Regions from separate parts of the Variovorax sp. P4_D9 genome, predicted to be linked through region 3. Evidence: predicted binding sites of a transcription regulator. Region 3 holds the regulator's gene; each other region holds the start of a gene.
What was found. Region 3 encodes FNR, which switches genes on or off when oxygen is low (the NO sensors DNR and NnrR bind a similar motif). Its sites were predicted from a motif close to TTGATNNNNATCAA; they were not measured.

Region 1: a site for FNR is predicted at 5,173-5,186, ahead of AC1DY5_RS15715 (universal stress protein). Genes of this name have one in related genera too.
Region 2: a site for FNR is predicted at 2,635-2,648, ahead of AC1DY5_RS03220 (type IV pili methyl-accepting chemotaxis transducer N-terminal domain-containing protein). Genes of this name have one in related genera too.

What each region holds. Positions count from the first base shown of each region.
Region 1 is NZ_JBFUIU010000123.1:3,116-9,165, forward strand. Features, by position in the region: gene AC1DY5_RS15685 (bifunctional aminoglycoside phosphotransferase/ATP-binding protein) at 1-252, opposite strand, end outside; gene AC1DY5_RS15690 (hypothetical protein) at 404-985, shown strand; gene AC1DY5_RS15695 (class I SAM-dependent methyltransferase) at 1,084-1,302, shown strand; gene AC1DY5_RS15700 (hypothetical protein) at 1,363-2,079, opposite strand; gene AC1DY5_RS15705 (flavodoxin family protein) at 2,272-2,799, shown strand; gene AC1DY5_RS15710 (trypsin-like peptidase domain-containing protein) at 2,807-4,285, shown strand; gene AC1DY5_RS15715 (universal stress protein) at 4,272-5,111, opposite strand; gene AC1DY5_RS15720 (BON domain-containing protein) at 5,282-5,935, shown strand; gene AC1DY5_RS15725 (TraR/DksA family transcriptional regulator) at 5,940-6,050, shown strand, end outside.
Region 2 is NZ_JBFUIU010000015.1:8,176-14,225, reverse strand. Features, by position in the region: gene AC1DY5_RS03225 (response regulator) at 1-659, opposite strand, end outside; gene AC1DY5_RS03220 (type IV pili methyl-accepting chemotaxis transducer N-terminal domain-containing protein) at 656-2,518, opposite strand; gene AC1DY5_RS03215 (hemerythrin domain-containing protein) at 2,685-3,233, opposite strand; gene AC1DY5_RS03210 (adenosylcobalamin-dependent ribonucleoside-diphosphate reductase) at 3,342-6,050, opposite strand, start outside.
Region 3 is NZ_JBFUIU010000016.1:13,091-19,140, forward strand. Features, by position in the region: gene ccoN (cytochrome-c oxidase, cbb3-type subunit I) at 1-1,093, shown strand, start outside; gene ccoO (cytochrome-c oxidase, cbb3-type subunit II) at 1,103-1,729, shown strand; gene AC1DY5_RS03425 (cbb3-type cytochrome oxidase subunit 3) at 1,744-1,890, shown strand; gene ccoP (cytochrome-c oxidase, cbb3-type subunit III) at 1,887-2,804, shown strand; gene ccoG (cytochrome c oxidase accessory protein CcoG) at 2,826-4,265, shown strand; gene AC1DY5_RS03440 (FixH family protein) at 4,262-4,567, shown strand; gene AC1DY5_RS03445 (hypothetical protein) at 4,572-4,817, shown strand; gene fnr (fumarate/nitrate reduction transcriptional regulator Fnr) at 4,798-5,514, opposite strand; gene hemN (oxygen-independent coproporphyrinogen III oxidase) at 5,639-6,050, shown strand, end outside.

The DNA.
Region 1 (6,050 bases), on a different contig from region 3:
GGCAGCGAGGCGCCGGTTGAGCCGGAGTTCCTCGTCGCAGAAATGCTTGCGCGCCGCCAGCGTGCCGAAATCGACGAAGGACAGCCGCACGGGCTTCTTCAGCTTGTAGGCCAGGCGATCGGTCAGCAGCACCCAGGAGATGTGGGTCTCGATCAGCGAGACTGGGTGGTCGGTCTCGGCCTGCAGCTGTTCGCGCAGCGCCGTCACGAGGGAACGGCCTGCCGTGAGCGCATCGGGAGTTTCAGGCTTCATGTCGGCGGCGAGCGTGCGGGGCTGGGGTCGGGCATCGATGGGAGGGGTCCCCTTTTTACCGGCCATGGAGACGAATTCCTTGCGCTGGCGCAAACCCGTCCCTGCCGGCGCGGATGATGCTTCAAGGGCTCGTTCACTCGGGAGAGGTTCCATGAAAGCCAGGATTGTGCTCGCCCTGCTGGCGATGGCCCTGAACGCGGCGGCATTCGCCGCCGACTACACCGCGCCCGGCCAGTTGAGCCCGGCGTCGACGCCGAGCCAGAAGGCGAAGGACGCCGCCAGCAAGGCGGCGCGCGAAGCCCAGATCGCCGGGCAGAAAGCGGCCGACGCAGCCAAGGCGGCCCTCGATCGCAGCAGCGCGAGCGCCGGCAAGATTTCCCAGGCCCTGGCCGAAGCGATCCGGCAAGCGGCCCGGAAGGCAGCCGAAGCGGCGCGCCGCTTCGAGGCCAAGGCCTCAGCCTCGGCCGACATGGCGCTCGACGTCGGCAAGGATGCGGCACGCGCGACCCAGGAAGAAAGCAGGAAGGCGCTCGCAGCGACCAAGGACGCGCTCGAGAAGGCCGAGGAGGCAGTTCGGCGGGCGGCGGCGGCGAGCCAGGAAGAAGCGGAGCAGGCGGCGCGGGCCACCCGCGAGGCGCTGCAACGGGCCGAGGATGCGACGCGCAGCGCCGCGCGGGCCGCCAAGGACGCCGCCTCGCGAGCGCTCGAGGCTGCCAGGTCGTCCAAGCCTTAGGGTGAACGAGATCCCTAGACCTTCCCTAGACCCGGCGCACGCACTTGTCGTAGAGGTGCGGTGCGCGGCCGCCCGGGTCGTAGCGGGCCTTCCGGGCTGTGTTCCCGGGCGGATGGATCCCGAGCCTGGCCGACGTCATCGTCTGCATGGAGCGCAGCGGCCTCGAGGTGGTCGATGTCGAGAACCTGCGGCGCCACTATGCGCCGACGCTGGAGGCCTGGGCGGCCCGCTTCGAGTCGCGCTGGGAAATCCATCCGGGCGCTCGACCCGACCCGTGTCGACGAGGCGCTTCCGGCGCATCTGGCGCACCTACCTGATCGGTTGCGCCGAGATGTTCCGCTCGCCGGCCGGCTACACGCACCTGTTTCAGATCGTCTTCAGCAAGGGGCAATATCACGCGCGACAGCTATCCGATGACCCGCGCCTACCTGTATGCCGAATGACGCCCACGCGCATGCCGCCCGACGGCGCCGGCTGCTCGCCGCCTTCGAGGCGAGCGCGACGGCGCGGCAGGGCGCGCCGCTCGGCTTGGCCAAGAACACCTCGAACCTGTTCCGCGACCGCCGGCCGATCGCCAAGCGGCGCCTGGACCTCGTCTGATCTTGCGGCAGACGTGGTCGATCTTGTTGCGTTGCGCCTGCTCCAGGCTGTGCGTGTCGGCGTCCCAGTAGCCGCAGGTGCGGCGGGTCGAGCCATTGGCGATAGAAGTCGACGCCGAGTCCGCAGTGGAAGCAGGCATTCGCCTTGGCCGTGGCCGGATCGCGGTTCGAGTGCCTCAGGTCGTGCAAGCCGTTCTCAATGTTGTTGAGCGCGCCGGGCTGCTGGTCGAAGCCGGAGGCCATGCCGGTGGCCAGCGCCGCGGCGAAGTCGCCATCGACATCGACCTCCTGCGCAAAATATGCCTCCATCAGGCCGATATGGCCGCGCGTCGCGATGCCGAACAGGGCGGTATCGGTATGGATGCACAGCGTGAACGCGGGCGCGTCCGCGCCAACGGCCACCCGCGTGCCGTCCGGCAGCTGCACCGCGAAGGAAGCGCCGGAGCGTGTGCTGATGCCCTCGAGCATGCCGCGCAGCGGAAGTGAACGCACCATCGATGGCTCCTTCGCCTTGTTCGGGCGGCACAGCGGTCCCTGAGCGAATTGTGGTCCATCGTAGGCAACGAAGCCGGGCCTTGCTTGACGTTGATCAAGCATCTGCTTCGGCGGACCCCAATTGATTCAGCGCAAGACAGCGTTGACAAGATGCTTCTAAAGTGAACATTCGCCCACGATGCGGAGATGGCAATGAGCAAGGTTCTGGTGGTCTTCTACTCCTACACCGGCACCTGCAAGCGCACGGCGCAACTGCTGTGCAGCCAGCAGGGCTGGCCGTTGGCCGAGATCGCGGAGGTCCGGCCGCGCAGCGGCGTGACCGGCACGCTGCGCTGCGCATTCGAGTCCCTTTTCCGGCTGCAGCCGGCCATCCGATACGACGGCCCGATGCCGAGGGATTTCGACGCGGTGGTCCTGATATCGCCCATCTGGGCGCTGCGGCTGGCGGGGCCGATGCGCAGCTTCGTGGCACGGCGGCGCGACCACCTGCCCGATGTCGCGATGGTGTCCGTCATGGGCGGCAGCGGGGCGCCCGAAGCGGCTGCCGAGGTCACCCGCCTGATCGGACGCCCTCCGATCCTGGCGACCGCGCTCACCATGCGCGAAGTCGACGACGGCAGCGGCGCGGTGCGGCTGCAGGCCTTCGGTTCGGCGGTCGCCAGCGCGGAGGACTCGAAGGCCGTGGTCCGCCCGGTCACGCTGTCGCTGCAGGCGGTCTGACGTGAGGATGCCGCGGCCGCAGGGGCGGCAGCTGCGCGCCGCCTTCGTCACTGTTCGACGGCTGGCCACTCTCGCGCTGGCCGGGCTGGTCGGTGCCTGCGCGTCCGCGCCCGAACAACCGGCCTCACCGGGCCCTGCCGCCGAATTCGCCGCGCCGGCCGTGCCGGCTGCGTCGGCCGCGCCGGCCTTCTCGTCGCTGGTCGCCAGCCGCAGCGCGGGCGTGGTCGACATCAGCACCCTGCGGATCGGCCGCGACGAACGGGCCGCGGGCCTGGAGCTGGAGTTCGCGCCCGAGAGCGACTTTGCGGACCGGCTGGCCTGGCCGTTGCCGGCCGACGTCCGGATCAGCCAGATCCGCGACCTGGCGTCCGGCGTGATCCTCAGCAGCAATGGCCTGATCCTCACCAGCGCGCACGTGCTCGCCGACATCGACGAGGCGCAGGTCCGGCTGGGCGATGGCCGCCGCTTCCCCGGGCGGGTGGTCGGCATCGACCGGCGCACCGACGTCGGCTTGCTGAAGATCGATGCCACCGGTCTCGCCACCGCGCCCATCGGCGACTCCTCCCAACTGGCAGCGGGCGACTGGGTCGCGGCGATCGGGGCTCCGTTCGGATTCCATGGCAGCGTCACGGCGGGCGTGGTGAGCGCGGTCGACCGCTACATCGGAGGCGCCGGGGAAGTCCCCTTCATCCAGACCGACGTAGCGATCAATCCGGGCAGTTCGGGCAGTCCCCTGTTCAACAGCCGCGGCGAGGTGGTTGCGATCAACTCGATGATCTACAGCGGCAACGGCGGCTACATGGGCCTGTCCTTTGCCGTGCCGATCAACCTGGCCATGAAGGTGGCGACCCAGCTAAAGGAATCGGGCCGGGTGCGCCGCGCCCACCTCGGCGCCGAATTCCAGGAGATGACGCCCGCGCTGGCCCAGTCTTTCACCTTCAAGGAGCCCACCGGCGCCCTCGTGGTGCGGGTGGATCCCGAGGGCCCGGCGCAGGCAGCGGGGCTGCTTCGGGGCGACATCGTCACCGCCTTCAACGGCGTCCCGATCACGCACTTCACGGAACTGCTACGGCAGGTCGCTAACGGCCCGGCCGGCCGCCGAAACCCGGTGGAGCTGTGGCGGCATGGAACCCGGCGGACGGTCTGGGTGGCGCTGTCGGAAGAGTCCGCGCCGCGGACCGTCCCGCGCGCCAACCCGAGCTCCGAATGGGGCGATGGCCTCGGCTTGAAGCTCGGCGAGCTCTCGCCGATGCAGAAGCTCCAGTTCGGCACCGACGGCGGCCTGGTGGTCCGCGACGCCGCCGGGCCGGCGCGCAGCGAGGGCGTGCGCACGGGCGACATCATCGTCGCCATGAACGACGGCCGGCTCGACCGCGTCGAGGACTTCAGGCGCAAGCTCGCCGGGATCCCGCAGGGACGGATGGTGGCGCTGCTGGTGTTGCGCGATCGGCGACTGGCCTATGTGCCCGTCGTTAATGCGCCATGAGGACAGGAAGGTTCATACCCGCGAGGATCTCGCGCGTGACGCCACCCAGAACGAATTCCAGCATGCGGGTGTGCCCGTAGCCGCCCATCACCAGCAAGTCGCTGTCCATGCGCGCGGCACAGGCCAGCAAGGCCTCCGCGAAGTCCGTGGCGACGAGCTGCCGTTCTGCCTTCGCATGGATGCCGTGGCGCTGCAGCCATTCGAGGGTCTGCGGAATCAGCAGCGGGCCTTCGTCCACGGTCTCGCCGGCCCGCTGCAGCGAAACCAGCGACACGGATGACGCCGGGGCCAGCAGCGGCAGCGCGTCGCGCAAGGCCATCGCCGCCTCCCGCGAGCCGTCCCACGCGACCAGCACCTTGTCGCCAGGCTGCCGCACCGACCCGGCGCGAGGCACCACGAGGACGGGCCGGGCGACGTGCAGCATGACCTGCTCGGCCAGCTTGCGGGCGGTCATGTCGTCGGTGTCTTCGTCGTCCTGTCCCACGATCACCAGGTCGCTGGCACGGCCATGCCGGATGATGGCGTCGACCGAGGGTTCGTCCACCACGCGAACCTCGCTGGAGAGCGGCCCGGGTCCGCGCAACTGGTCCTTGAACACGTGGGCGACGGCCTCCGCACGAATGCGAAGGTAGTCGGCGGACGCGGCGGCGAAGCTGGCGTCGCCCTTCGACATTGCATCGGCAGGAATGCGGCCGTCGTACAAGCCGGTGGGGATGAGCCCGACCAGATGGCTGCCATGCACCCTCGCCAGCGAAGCGGCGAGTCCGACACGCGCCGCGCACGCGGCCGAGTGGTCCAGGTGCACCAGGAGGGTTCCGAGGTTCATGGTGGGTCTTTCGACTTCGATGGAGACGGGCCAATGTTCACGCGACGGCCATGCGCCTCCCTTGACGCCGATCAAGGCCGCGTCCGGACGCTGGGCCAGACTCCATTGCGAGCCAGGAGATCCTGCCGCAAGCGGCGGGCCCGCTCCGATCCATCACCGAAAGGAATGCCATGAAGTCCGATGCCATGCTGCGAAGCGACATCGTCGCCGAGCTGAATTTCGACCCCGCGATCACCGCCACCGACGTCGGCGTCATCGTCCAGGATAGCGTGGTGACGCTGACCGGACACCCCTCGAGCCACGCCGAGAAGCACGCCATCGAACGCGCTGCGCAGCGCGTCAAGGGCGTGAAGGCCCTGGCCGTCGAGATGGTGGTCAAGCTGCCCRCCGGCAGCGAACGYGACGACGCCGACATCGCCAGGGCGGCCGAGAACGCGCTCGAGTGGAATGTGCTGGTGCCCGACGACGCCATCCATCCGATGGTCGAGAACGGCTGGATCACGCTCAACGGCCGGGTCGAATGGGAATACCAGCGCCGGGCCGCCGAAGTCGCCGTGCGCAACCTGCTGGGCGTCAAGGGCGTGACCGACCTGGTCGAGGTGAAGGCCCGCTTCAGCCCGGCCGACGTCGAGCGCAAGATCCGGGAGGCCCTGCAGCGGCAGGCCGACCGGGATGCGCAGCATATCGAGGTCCGGGTCGAAGGCGCCCAGGTCACGCTGCGCGGACATGTCCGCTCCTGGGCCGAGCGCAAGGCCGCGCAAGGTGCCGCCTGGTCGGCGCCCGGCGTCGGGAGCGTCGTCAACAACCTGCTGGTCGAGGAATGACCCCATGAAGCATCTCACTGCGGCCGACCGTAAAGCCCTGGCCCTTCAACTAGGCGTCCTGAAGCGCCAGGTTCTCGACGAACTGCAGGACGCTGCACCGCACCCTGCTGGCGAC
Region 2 (6,050 bases), on a different contig from region 3:
ATAACCGCGGCCTGCACGCGCGAGCTCACGTCGAGCTTGCGTAGGATGTGCTGCACGTGGATCTTCACGGTGGTCTCGGCGATGCCGAGCGCGCGGGCGATCTCCTTGTTGCCCTGGCCGCGGGCGATCTTGCCGAGGATCTCCTGCTCGCGCGGCGACAGCGAATCGACGGCGGAAGCCGGCGCCTCCGGCTCGGCGAGTGCCGCCGGGCGCGGCGCGGCCGCGATCCGGTAGGCATCCACCAGCTTGCTGGTCATCTCTTGCGCGATCACGCTCTCGCCGCGCATGGCGCGCCGGATGGCCGCCGACAGCACGTCGCCCTCCACCGTCTTCAGCAGGTAGCCGCAGGCACCGCCGCGCAGTGCGCCGGCGAGGTCGTCGGCGTCTTCGCTCACGGTCAGCATCAGCACGCGCGCCGTCGGTGCGGCCTCGCGCAGGGCCGGCAACGCATCGACGCCGGTGACACCGGGCAGATGGTTGTCGAGCAGGATCACGTCGGGCTGCAAGGCCTGCGCGCGCCGCTGAGCCTCGCCGGCATCGGCGGCGTCGCCGACGATCTCGAACTCGGCATCCCGCTGCAGCAGCGCGGTGAGGCCGCGACGGAAAAGCGTATGGTCGTCGACGACCAGGATTCGGATTTTGGCGGTCAAGGTGTTCAGGGCAAGGTCAGGACCACGGAACTGCCGTGGCCGAGTCTCGAAGATACCTCTAGGCTGGCGCCCAGGCGTTCCGCACGCTCGGTCATGATGCGGAGGCCGACGTGTGTTTCGTCGACGGCGCCGGCTTCGGTCGAGAAGCCTCGGCCATTGTCCCGCACCTCCAGCCGCCATTGCGGCTGCTGCTGGACATCGAGCCAGACGTGGGAGGCGCGTGCATGCTTGCGGATATTGGAGAGCGCCTCCTGCACGATGTGCAGCACCTGGATCTGCGTCGCCGGCTCCAGCGGCATGCCCTGGCCCAGCATCTGGAGCTTGGCCTTCAGGCCGGTCTGGTGCTCGAACTTGCGCAGCGTCGTCATCAGCGCGGGCTCGATGTCTTCGGCATTGGCCCGGGTGCGGAAGTGGACGAGCAGCTCACGGACATCCCCATAGCATTCGCGCACGCCGACATCGATCTCGTCCAGCACGTGCCGCGCCTGCCGTTCATCGCCGCTGGCCATCGAATCCCGCATCAGCTGCACCTGGATCTTCAGGAAGGCAAGCGCCTGTGCGATGGAGTCGTGCAGCTCGCGCGCCAGGAAGCCGCGCTCCTCCGAGATCGCCGCCTCGAGGCCGAGGGCATTGAGCCTGAGGTTCTCCATGGCGCCCGCAAGATGGACCGTCAGGGATTCGAAGAGCGAGCGCTCGGCCTCGGAGACGGCCACCCGCGCATGGAAGAAGAGGTCGACCTCTCCCATCTGCCGGTCGTGCAGCCGGATCGGGACGGCCACCACCGTCTCGAAGCCCGCCTGTGCGCAATGGCGCATGCGCGCCGGCGCCATGGCCCGGATCGGAATCACGCGGGCACCCGGGGGCGCGGCCGGCGAGCCGCAATGGCACTCGTCCGCCTTCACGCAACGCTCGGCCTCGACCATGGCCGTCGGCAGTCCTTGCGAGGCGAGCATGAGGTAGCGGCTGTTTGTTTCGTCGGACCAGCGCAAGGCCACGCCGTCGGCCCGGGCGATGCGCGCGAACTCACGCGTGAAACCCTGCGCCACCTCGTCGAGCGTGGTGGCCTTGTTGACCAGCGTGGTGATCTCGTAGAGGCTCTCCAGCCGTTCGCGCTCCTCCTCCAACTGTGCGGTCTTCTCCTGCACGCGGCTCTCGAGGTTTCGGTACATCGATTGCAGCTGCCCGGCCATGTTGTTGAAGCCCGCGCCCAGCGTGCCGAACTCGTCCGTTGTGGCGCACTCCACGCGAGCGCCGAAGTCGCCGGCCTGGATCCGTTGGATCGCTTGCTTGAGCAGTCCCACCGGCTCGAGGATGAAGCGGTATCCCGCATGGACCAGGGTGGCGGCGCCGATCATCGCCATGCCCAGCATTGCGACCTGAAGCAGGTGCATGATCGACGTCCAGCGCGACAGATGGGACTCGATGGCCGCCACGAACATGTCGATGTGGGAGGTGAAATCCGCGGCGTTCCGGCCCAGCGCTCGCGCGGCCTCGGGTCCGGGCGGGTCGGCCAGATGAGGGCGGAACCCGGCCCACTCGTGCTCGACCTCCGCGAAGCGCAGGCGCACCTGGTCGTCCCATGGCACGAACAAGGGCCGCTCGGGATCACCGAGCCGCAGCAACTGAATGGCCCGATCGAATTCGGCGAGCTGTCCCGGCAGCGCCTGCGTGTCGCTGGTCCCGGCCGACAGCGCCATGCGGTAGGCCTGCATGCGCATGCGTCCCGCCTCGTTGACGGATGCTGCGCCCCCCTCGATCTGCCACGACATCCATAGCAGGGCGCCGATCGAGCACATCGCCACGAAGAGAAAGGGCGCCGCGGCCAGGCCCAGCTTGGCGCCAAGGGACCACTGACGGCTCGAGGTCATGCCCGCGACGCGATCATTCCGAACCGGATGTGCGAGCGTGTCGCTCGTGCAATTCCCATGTCGCCTCCATTCGCAAGCAATGCGGCTCAGGATAGCCTGGCAGTCGCGCGCTTCGGTTGAGGCAGATCAAAGACCGGCGCCCGACTTCGGCGACCGGGCTTCGGGTTTACAGCGTATCGTGATCGAAGGGATTCGTTGTCCGCGGCCCGCTGTCGGCGCCCTTGGCCGTGCTCATCGCGGCCGACATCGCCGACACCACGGTCGCCCACTCCTCGCGCGTGAGCAGGAGATCCATCTGAAGGTGCAACAGCGTGTCCTCCCGATCCAGGTGGGCATACATCAATCGGGAATGCTCGGACAGCAGGGCTTCAACCGCATCGATGGCCTCCGCATCCCCCGATTCGACCAGGCCCAGCGCGGCCTTGGTCTGGGCGAGCAAGGCGTCGCAGTGCTTGCTTTCGAGTTCGAGTCCGTCCAGCAGTTCGTCGGCCTCCCGGGACCTGCCGCGCAGGATGTCGAGCAGAACCGTGCCTTTCGGCCGGTGCGTCGTCTCGTCGAAGGTCTGGAGGCGGTCGATGAGTTCGAGGAGCGCGGCGGGTCTTTGATGACGTTTCCAGTCATCGGCGTTCAATGCCGCGCGGATCTGATCGAGCAACTCGCGGATGCGGGCGTGCTCTGCTCGCAGGACGATCCATGTGCATTCTGATGCCAGCATGCCGGGCCCCCTTCGGTCGCTGTGTGCGCCGACGCTCAATCTAGCATGTTGCTGGGCCCGAGTCTCGCGGGCAGGATAGAAAATCTATCGCGCGGCTGGATAAGGTCCTCAGTGGCCGCAGCCGCCCAGGTGGCCGCAGGCCGTGCAGAAGTCGCAGCCGTCCTTGAGGATCATCGTGGCGTTGCCGCACTCCGGGCAGCGGGCGCCCGGCATCGGCGCGGGCTGGTCGGAGGCCTGCGCGGGCGCCTGCAGGATGCCCATTGCCTGCACCGGGTAGCCCTTGGCGTCCAGCACGCCCAGCATCGCGTAGCGGTGGATGATGAGCCGTGCCATGTAGGCGACCGTCGACGGCCAGACCTGCTGGCGCTGACGGCCGCTCGGCAGGCCCGGCACGGGGGCCATGAAATGGCCCAGCGGCTCGGCGTAGTTGAGGAGCTTGCGCAGCTTCATGCCGATCCACGCCGGATCGAGCACGCGCATGTCGAGCGACAGCACACGGGCCAGTCCATCCAGCGCCTTCGGGTAGTTGCCGGAGAGTCCCATGGCGCAGGGCCGGGTGACGCGCCCGCCTTGGCCGTCCGGCAGCCAGACCTCCTTGAGCGTCGGCGTGAAGGTCTCGTCGCTCGCCGGATTGTGGATGTCGACCGCCCAGGCCAATGTTCCGTTCGGGCCGGTCTGCGGCTCGCCGCGGCTGAACAGCGCATCGATCACGGGGCTCGGCGAGTCCGCCTCGTCCTGCCACAGCCCCAGCTGCTCGCAGCGCCAGCGGATCACCGCCGCCGTAGCCGCGACGACGCCGGGAAACTGGCGCATTTCCCCGTGCGGCGGGAAGGGCATCTCGAACGAGCGTTCTTCCTGCACCGTGGCCAGCACGTCCAGCTTGAGCCGCATCCAGGTCGGATCCTTCGCGCGAAGGTCCATCGACAGCGTCTTGGCCAGCGCACCGAGGCCGCGCGGTTGCTCGACGCCATTGACCCAGACTTCGAACGGTGCCGGCTTGCCGCCCTCCGGCAACTCGCCGACGAAGAGTGCGAATTCGCCATGCGGGTGGCGGACCATGTACGACCAGGCGGGGTTGCCCGCCGGCAGCTCCGGACGCCCGGGCCAGCGCAGCGACGCCAGCACCGGCCGCGGCATGCGCTCGAGGATCAGGCGCGCGTTCAACGGGCCGGCATCGACCGTCATGGGCTCCTGCGCGAGCGGGCCGCCCTGGGGGCTCAGGACGGCGCCGAGCACGGCGTTGGGCCGGTAGGTGGCCAATCCCTTGAGCCCCGACCGCCAGGCCCGCAGGTACAGGTCCTTGAAGTCCGCGTAGGGGTAGTCGGCCGGCACGTTGACCGTCTTCGAAATGGCGGTGTCGACCAGCGGCGCCACCGCGGAGACCATCTCCACGTGGGCCTGGGCGCTCATCTGCAGCGCGGTCACGAAGGCCGGGGGCAGCGGCGCATCCGCGCCCTTCAGCTGCCGAAACAGGCGCCATGCATGGTCCTCGACCACGTGCTCTTCCCAGCTGCCTTCGGGCGTCCGCTTGCGCCGGGTGTAGGTCCAGGAGAAGGCCGGCTCGATCCCATTGCTCGCGTTGTCGGCGAAGGCCAGGCTGATGGTGCCGGTGGGCGCGATCGACAGCAGGTGCGAGTTGCGGATTCCGCCCGCCCGGATGCGCGCGACGAGCGGGGCCGGCAGCCGCGACGCGAAGGTGCCGCGGCTCAGGTAGAGGTCGGCGTTGAAGAGCGGAAAGGCACCGCGCTCGGCCGCCAGATCGGTCGACGCCGTGTAGGCGGCGTCGCGCAGGACTTCGGCGATGCGGCGCGCGGCTTCGCGGCCGGCGGCGCTGTCGTAGCGCAGGTTCAGCATCGCCAGCGCATCCCCCAGCCCGGTGAAGCCGAGGCCGATGCGCCGCTTGCTGCGGGCTTCCGCGTGCTGGCGCTCCAGCGGCCAGCAGCTGATCTCCAGCACGTTGTCGAGCATCCGGACCGCCACCGCCGCCAGCCGCGCGAAGGCCTCCTCGTCGAAGCGCGCCTCGGGCTCGAAGGGCGCGCGCACCAGGCGCGTCAGGTCGATCGAGCCGAGGCAGCAGCAGCCGTAGGCCGGCAGCGGCTGCTCACCGCAAGGATTGGTGGCCGCCAGGGTCTCGCAATAGGACAGGTTGTTGTCCTCGTTGATGCGATCGAGGAACAGCACGCCGGGCTCGGCATGGTCGTAGGTCGAGCGCATGATCTGATCCCACAGATCACGGGCGCGCAGCGTCCGATAGACCCACAGGCCATCTTCGCGCTGGCGGGCGCCGCCGGCCCGAAGCCGCGGTCCGGGTGCCGCCCGATGGACCAGTTCGAAGGGCTTGTCGTCCTGCACGGCCTGCATGAAGGCATGGGTCACGCCGACCGAGATGTTGAAGTTGGCCAGGTCGCCCTGGTCCTTGGCATGGACGAACTCCTCGATGTCGGGGTGGTCGCAGCGCAACACACCCATCTGCGCCCCGCGCCGCGCGCCCGCCGACTCGACGGTCTCGCAGGAACGGTCGAACACGCGCATGTACGACACCGGCCCCGATGCGTTCGATCGGGTGCTGGCGACCCAGGCGCCGCGCGGCCGGATGCGCGAAAAGTCATAGCCCACGCCACCGCCGCGGCGCATGGTCTCGGCGGCCTCGGTCAGCGCCACGTAGATGCCCGGATGGCCGTCCTCCTCGGCGGAGATGGAGTCGCCCACTGGCTGCACGAAGCAGTTGATCAGGGTCGCGGACAAGTCGGTTCCGGCCGCCGACTGGATGCGTCCTGCAGGCAGGAATCCGTCCTGCAGCGCCTGCAGGAAGCGCGG
Region 3 (6,050 bases):
GCTGGGCTACACCAGCGGCAAGGAATACGCCGAGCTCGAGTGGCCGATCGACATCCTGATCGCGCTTGTCTGGGTGGCCTATGCCATCGTGTTCTTCGGCACCATCGGCATCCGCAAGGTGCGCCACATCTACGTGGCCAACTGGTTCTACGGCGCCTTCATCATCGCGGTGGCCCTGCTGCACATCGTCAACAGCGCCGCGATCCCCGCCGGCGCGATGAAGAGCTACTCGGCCTACGCCGGCGTGCAGGACGCGATGGTGCAGTGGTGGTACGGCCACAACGCGGTCGGCTTCTTCCTCACCGCCGGCTTCCTCGGGATGATGTACTACTACGTGCCCAAGCAGGCGGGCCGTCCGGTGTACTCGTACCGGCTCTCGATCGTGCACTTCTGGGCGCTGATCTTCACCTACATGTGGGCCGGCCCACACCATCTGCACTACACGGCGCTGCCCGACTGGACGCAGTCGATCGGCATGGTGTTCTCGCTGATCCTGCTGGCGCCCAGCTGGGGCGGCATGATCAACGGCGTGATGACGCTCTCGGGCGCCTGGCACAAGCTGCGCACCGACCCGATCCTGCGCTTCCTGATCGTCTCGCTGTCCTTCTACGGCATGTCGACCTTCGAGGGTCCGATGATGTCGATCAAGACCGTCAACGCGCTCTCGCACTACACCGACTGGACCGTCGGCCACGTGCACTCCGGCGCGCTCGGCTGGGTCGGCCTGATCTCGATGGGCGCGCTCTACTACCTGATCCCGCGCATGTACGGCCGCACCGAGATGTTCAGCGTCAAGGCGATCGAGTTGCACTTCTGGATGGCGACCATCGGCATCGTGTTGTACATCGCCGCAATGTGGATCGCCGGCGTGATGCAGGGCCTGATGTGGCGCGCGATCAATGCCGACGGCACGCTGACCTACACCTTCGTCGAAGGAGTCAAGGCGACCTATCCCTATTACGTGGTGCGCGTGCTCGGCGGCGTCCTGTATCTGAGCGGCATGCTGGTGATGGCATGGAATGTCTGGATGACGGTGATCTCGGGCTTCTCCAAGCCGTCGCCGATTCCGCAGCCCGCCATTGCCCACGCCTGAGGACACACCATGAGTTCGAATACCCCCCCGGCCGGTTTCTCGCACCAGAAGATCGAGACCAACAACTTCCTGATGATCGTGCTGATCCTGCTGGTGATCGCGGTCGGCGGCCTGGTCGAGATCGTGCCGCTGTTCTTCCAGAAGTCGACCACCGAAGCGGTCACCGGCGTCCAGCCGCTGACGCCGCTGCAACTCGCGGGCCGCGACATCTACGTGCGCGAGGGCTGCTACAACTGCCACTCGCAGATGATCCGGCCGTTCCGCGCCGAGACGCTGCGCTACGGCCACTACTCGGTGGCCGGCGAATTCGTCTACGACCACCCCTTCCAGTGGGGCAGCAAGCGCACCGGGCCCGACCTGCACCGGGTCGGCGGCAAGTACAGCGACGAATGGCAGCGCATCCACCTGAACAACCCGCGCGACGTGGTGCCCGAGTCGAACATGCCTGCCTACACCTGGCTCGAGAAGACGCCGCTCGACGGCGCCGAGTCGGTCGCCCACATGACGGCGCTGCGCCGGGTCGGCGTTCCCTACACCGACGCCCAGATCGCGGCCGCTCCGGCTGAGGTCAAGGGCAAGAGCGAGATGGACGCCATCGTCGCGTACCTGCAGTCGCTCGGTCTCGCACTCAAGTAAGTAGGAGCGCAACGATGGACACCATCACCACCCTGCGGATCGCCGCCACGCTGGCGTCGTTCGCCACTTTCATGGGCATCCTGGTTTGGGCCTATTCGCGCCGCAACGCGAAGGCCTTCGAAGAGGCCGCACGACTCCCCTTCGAAGAGGACCCCTCATGAGTGACTTCACCAGCGACTTCTGGTCGCACTTCGTGACCGCCATCTCGCTTGGCGGCATCCTGGCCTGCGCACTGCTGCTGTGGCTGACCGCACGCTTCCGCGGCCCGGCCAGCACCGACAACACCACCGGCCACGTCTGGGACGAAGACTTGCGCGAGATGAACAACCCGTTGCCGCGCTGGTGGATGGGCCTGTTCGTGCTGACCATCGTGTTCGGCATCGGCTACCTGGTGGTGTTCCCGGGCCTCGGCAGCTACCGCGGCACGCTCGCCTGGAGCACCCAGGGCGAATACGCCAAGGATGTCGAGAGGGCCAACGCCGAACTGGCGCCGGTCTACGCCGCCTACTCGGCCCAGCCGGTCGAACGCCTGGCCGGCGATGCCGGCGCGATGGCGATCGGCGAGCGCCTGTTCCTCAACAACTGCGCGCAGTGCCACGGCTCGGATGCGCGCGGCAGCAAGGGCTTCCCGAACCTGACTGATGGCGAATGGCTGCACGGCGGCACGCCCGAGAAGATCCACGAGACCATCGCGCTCGGCCGCGTCGGCGTGATGCCGCCGATGGCCGAGGCGGTCGGTTCGGCCGAGGACGTCAAGAACCTCGCCAACTACGTGCTGAGCCTGTCGGGCAGCCCGCACGACTCGGTGCGCGCCGGACTCGGCAAGAGCAAGTTCACGGTCTGCGCGGCCTGCCACGGCATCGGCGGCGTCGGCAACCCTGCGGTGGGTGCTCCGAACCTGGCCGACAAGATCTGGCTGCACGGCTACGGGCAGGAGGCGATCATCGCGATGATCAATGGCGGCAAGACCAACCAGATGCCGGCGCAGCAGGGTCGCCTGACCGAGGCACAGATCCATGTGCTGACCGCCTACGTCTGGGGCCTGTCCAACAAGTCGGCCGCCGCAGGGCAATGAAGGCGATGGCCTGAGGTCCCCATGAGCGATTCCCTGCCCGGACCGACGCCGCCGCCGCGCACCGTGATTCCGATCGCGCCGGTCGAGGAGGGCGTCGGCCTCTACGCGGCCCACAAGAAGATCTATCCGCGCAGCGTCAGCGGCTATTTCGCTCGCTGGCGCTGGGCGTTGGTGTTCGCGACGCAGCTGGTGTTCTACGGACTGCCGTGGCTGGAGTGGGGCCAGCGCCAGGCCGTGCTGTTCGACCTCGGCGCGCGGCGCTTCTTCCTGTTCGGACTGGTGCTCTATCCGCAGGACCTGATCTACCTGACCGGGCTGCTGGTGATCTCGGCCCTTTCGCTGTTCCTGTTCACCGCGGTGGCGGGCCGCCTGTGGTGCGGCTATGCCTGCCCGCAGACCGTCTACACCGAGATCTTCATGTGGGTCGAGGAGAAGATCGAAGGCAGCCGCATAGCGCGGATGCGACTCGACAGCGGCGACTTCTCGACCGAGAAGCTGGTCAAGAAGTGGTTCAAGCATGTGGTCTGGATCTCGATCGGGCTCTGGACCGGCTTCACCTTCGTCGGCTACTTCACGCCGATCCGCGAACTGGCCATGGAGTTCCTGCAGACCCGCATGGGCTCCTGGGAAATCTTCTGGGTCTTGTTCTACGGCTTTGCGACCTACGGCAACGCCGGCTTCATGCGCGAGCAGGTGTGCAAGTACATGTGCCCCTATGCGCGCTTCCAGAGCGCGATGTTCGACCGAGACACGCTGATCGTCAGCTATGACGCCGCGCGCGGAGAGCCGCGCGGCGTGCCGGCCAAGGCGCGGGCAGCCGCGGCGCCGGCGCTCGGCCACTGCATCGACTGCAAGCTGTGCGTGCAGGTCTGCCCGACGGGGATCGATATCCGCCAGGGCCTGCAGTTCGAATGCATCGGCTGCGGCCTCTGCGTGGACGCCTGCAACATCGTCATGGACAAGATGGAGACCCCGCGCGGCCTGATCCGCTATGCCACCCAGAACAGCATGGCCGGACGCTGGACGCCGCAGCAGGTGCTGCGCCGCGTGCTGCGGCCGCGGGTGCTGATCTACACCACGATATTGGGCGTGCTGTGCATCGGCCTGCTCGCCAGCCTGGTGACGCGCACGCCGCTCAAGGTCGACGTCGTGCGCGATCGCGCGTCGCTGGCGCGCATCGTCGAGGGCGGCCAACTCGAGAATGTCTATCGCCTGCAGATCATGAATGCCACCGAGCAGGTGCAGCGCTACCGGATCGAGGCAAGCGGCCTCGAAGGGCTGCACGTGTCCTCGGAATCCGTGGTCGAGGTCGCGCCGGCGCAGTCGCGCTGGGTGGCGGTCCGGCTGCAGCTGCCCTACGGCGCGGCACCGGCCGGCTCGCACAAGGTGCACTTCGATGTCCGAGCGGAAGGCGGCCTGGGCAGCGTGTCCGAGAAGGCCGTGTTCCTGGTCCCGCGATGAACCCCCTGGTGTCCAAGGAGACGATGATGACCGACGAGAACGACGCGATCCGCCCCTGTCCGCCCTGGTACCGCTTTCCGCTGGTGTGGATGGTGATCGGCGGGCCGGGCGTGGTGGTGATCGCGAGCTTCACCACGCTGTGGCTGGCCCTGCGCACGCCCGATCCGGTGGTCGACGAGAACTACTACCGCAAGGGCGTGGAAATCAACCGCACGCTGCCCGACAAGAAGCTGATGCCGGCGGTGGCCGGTCGAAACCACGCGTTGACGCCGAGCGCCGACATCCCGGCCCCGAGGCGCTGAGGCCATGCAGGCGCAGCGCTGGATGTGGATTCTCTGGCCGGCCTTCCTGCTGGCTTGCGCACTCGAGGTGCTGGTGTTCGCGCTGGTCGACCCGGGCGACCTGCACTGGCGCGGCGAGGCGCTCGGGGCCTCGCGGCAGGCCGTCTACACGGTCGGGTTCTTCACCTTCTGGCTGCTGGCCATGGGGTCGGGCGCGCTGACGCTGATGTTGACCCGCTCGGCGCGCGAAATCAACTACCCGGCGGATTGACGATGTGCCGGAGCGCCTCGGGGTCGAGGATGCGCACATTGCGCTGCTCGACCTCGACGATGCCGTCGGCCGCGAATCTCGACAGTGTCCGGCTGACGGTCTCGAGCTTGAGCCCGAGATAGCTGCCGATCTCTTCGCGGGTCATGCGCAGCACCAGCTCGGAGCGCGAGAAGCCGCGCGCATGCAGCCGCTGCACCAGGTTCAGCAGGAAGGCCGCCAGCCGCTCCTCGGCCCGCATGCTGCCGAGCAGCAGCATCACGCCGTGCTCGCGGACGATCTCGCGGCTCATGATCTGGTGCACGTGGCGCTGCAGCGCCGTGACTTCGCGCGACAGCTCCTCGATGCGGTCGAAGGGCATCACGCAGACCTCGGAATCCTCCAGCGCCACGGCGTCGCAGGTGTGCTGGTCGTTGACGATGCCGTCGAGCCCGATGATCTCGCCCGCCATCTGGAAACCCGTGACCTGGTCGCGCCCGTCCTCGCTGGTGACCCGGGTCTTGAAGACGCCGGTGCGGATCGCATAGAGCGAGGTGAAGGGCTCGCCGTTGCGGAACAGGGTCTCGCGCCGCTTGACCTTGCGCCGCGTGGCGACGATATCGTCGATGCGCTGCAGTTCGCCGGGCGCCAGGCCCACCGGCATGCAGAGTTCGCGCAGATTGCAGTTGGAACAGGCGACCTTGATATTTTCTGGTTTCATTGATGCAGTCGAGGTCATGGGGGGATTGTCCGATGGGCAGTGGGCCGGATGCTTGACCCAGGTCAATGATTGCGGGTCGCGACAGCGGCATAGTGACACACCAAAGCCCTTGCCGTCGCCCGCGATGCTCCTTGCCTCCGCTCCCGTTCTTACGCCGTCCCTCCCGGCGCCCACGCCGGCCGTGCTGAATCAATTCGACGTCCCGGGGCCGCGCTACACCTCCTATCCGACCGCGGACCGCTTTGTCGACGCCTTCACGGCCGAGGACTATGCGCAGTCGCTCGAGCAGCGCGGTGGGGCTGGTGCCAGCGCCCGGGCGCTGTCGCTCTACGTGCACATCCCGTTCTGCGAGTCGCTCTGCTACTACTGCGCTTGCAACAAGATCGTGACCAAGCACAAGAGCAAGGGCGGCGAGTACCTGGACTACCTGGCCCGCGAGATCTCGCTGCAGGTCGAGAAGCTCGGCCGCGGTGCGGTCGTGCGCCAACTCCACCTCGGCGGCGGCACGCCCACCTTCCTCGACGATGCCTCCCTGC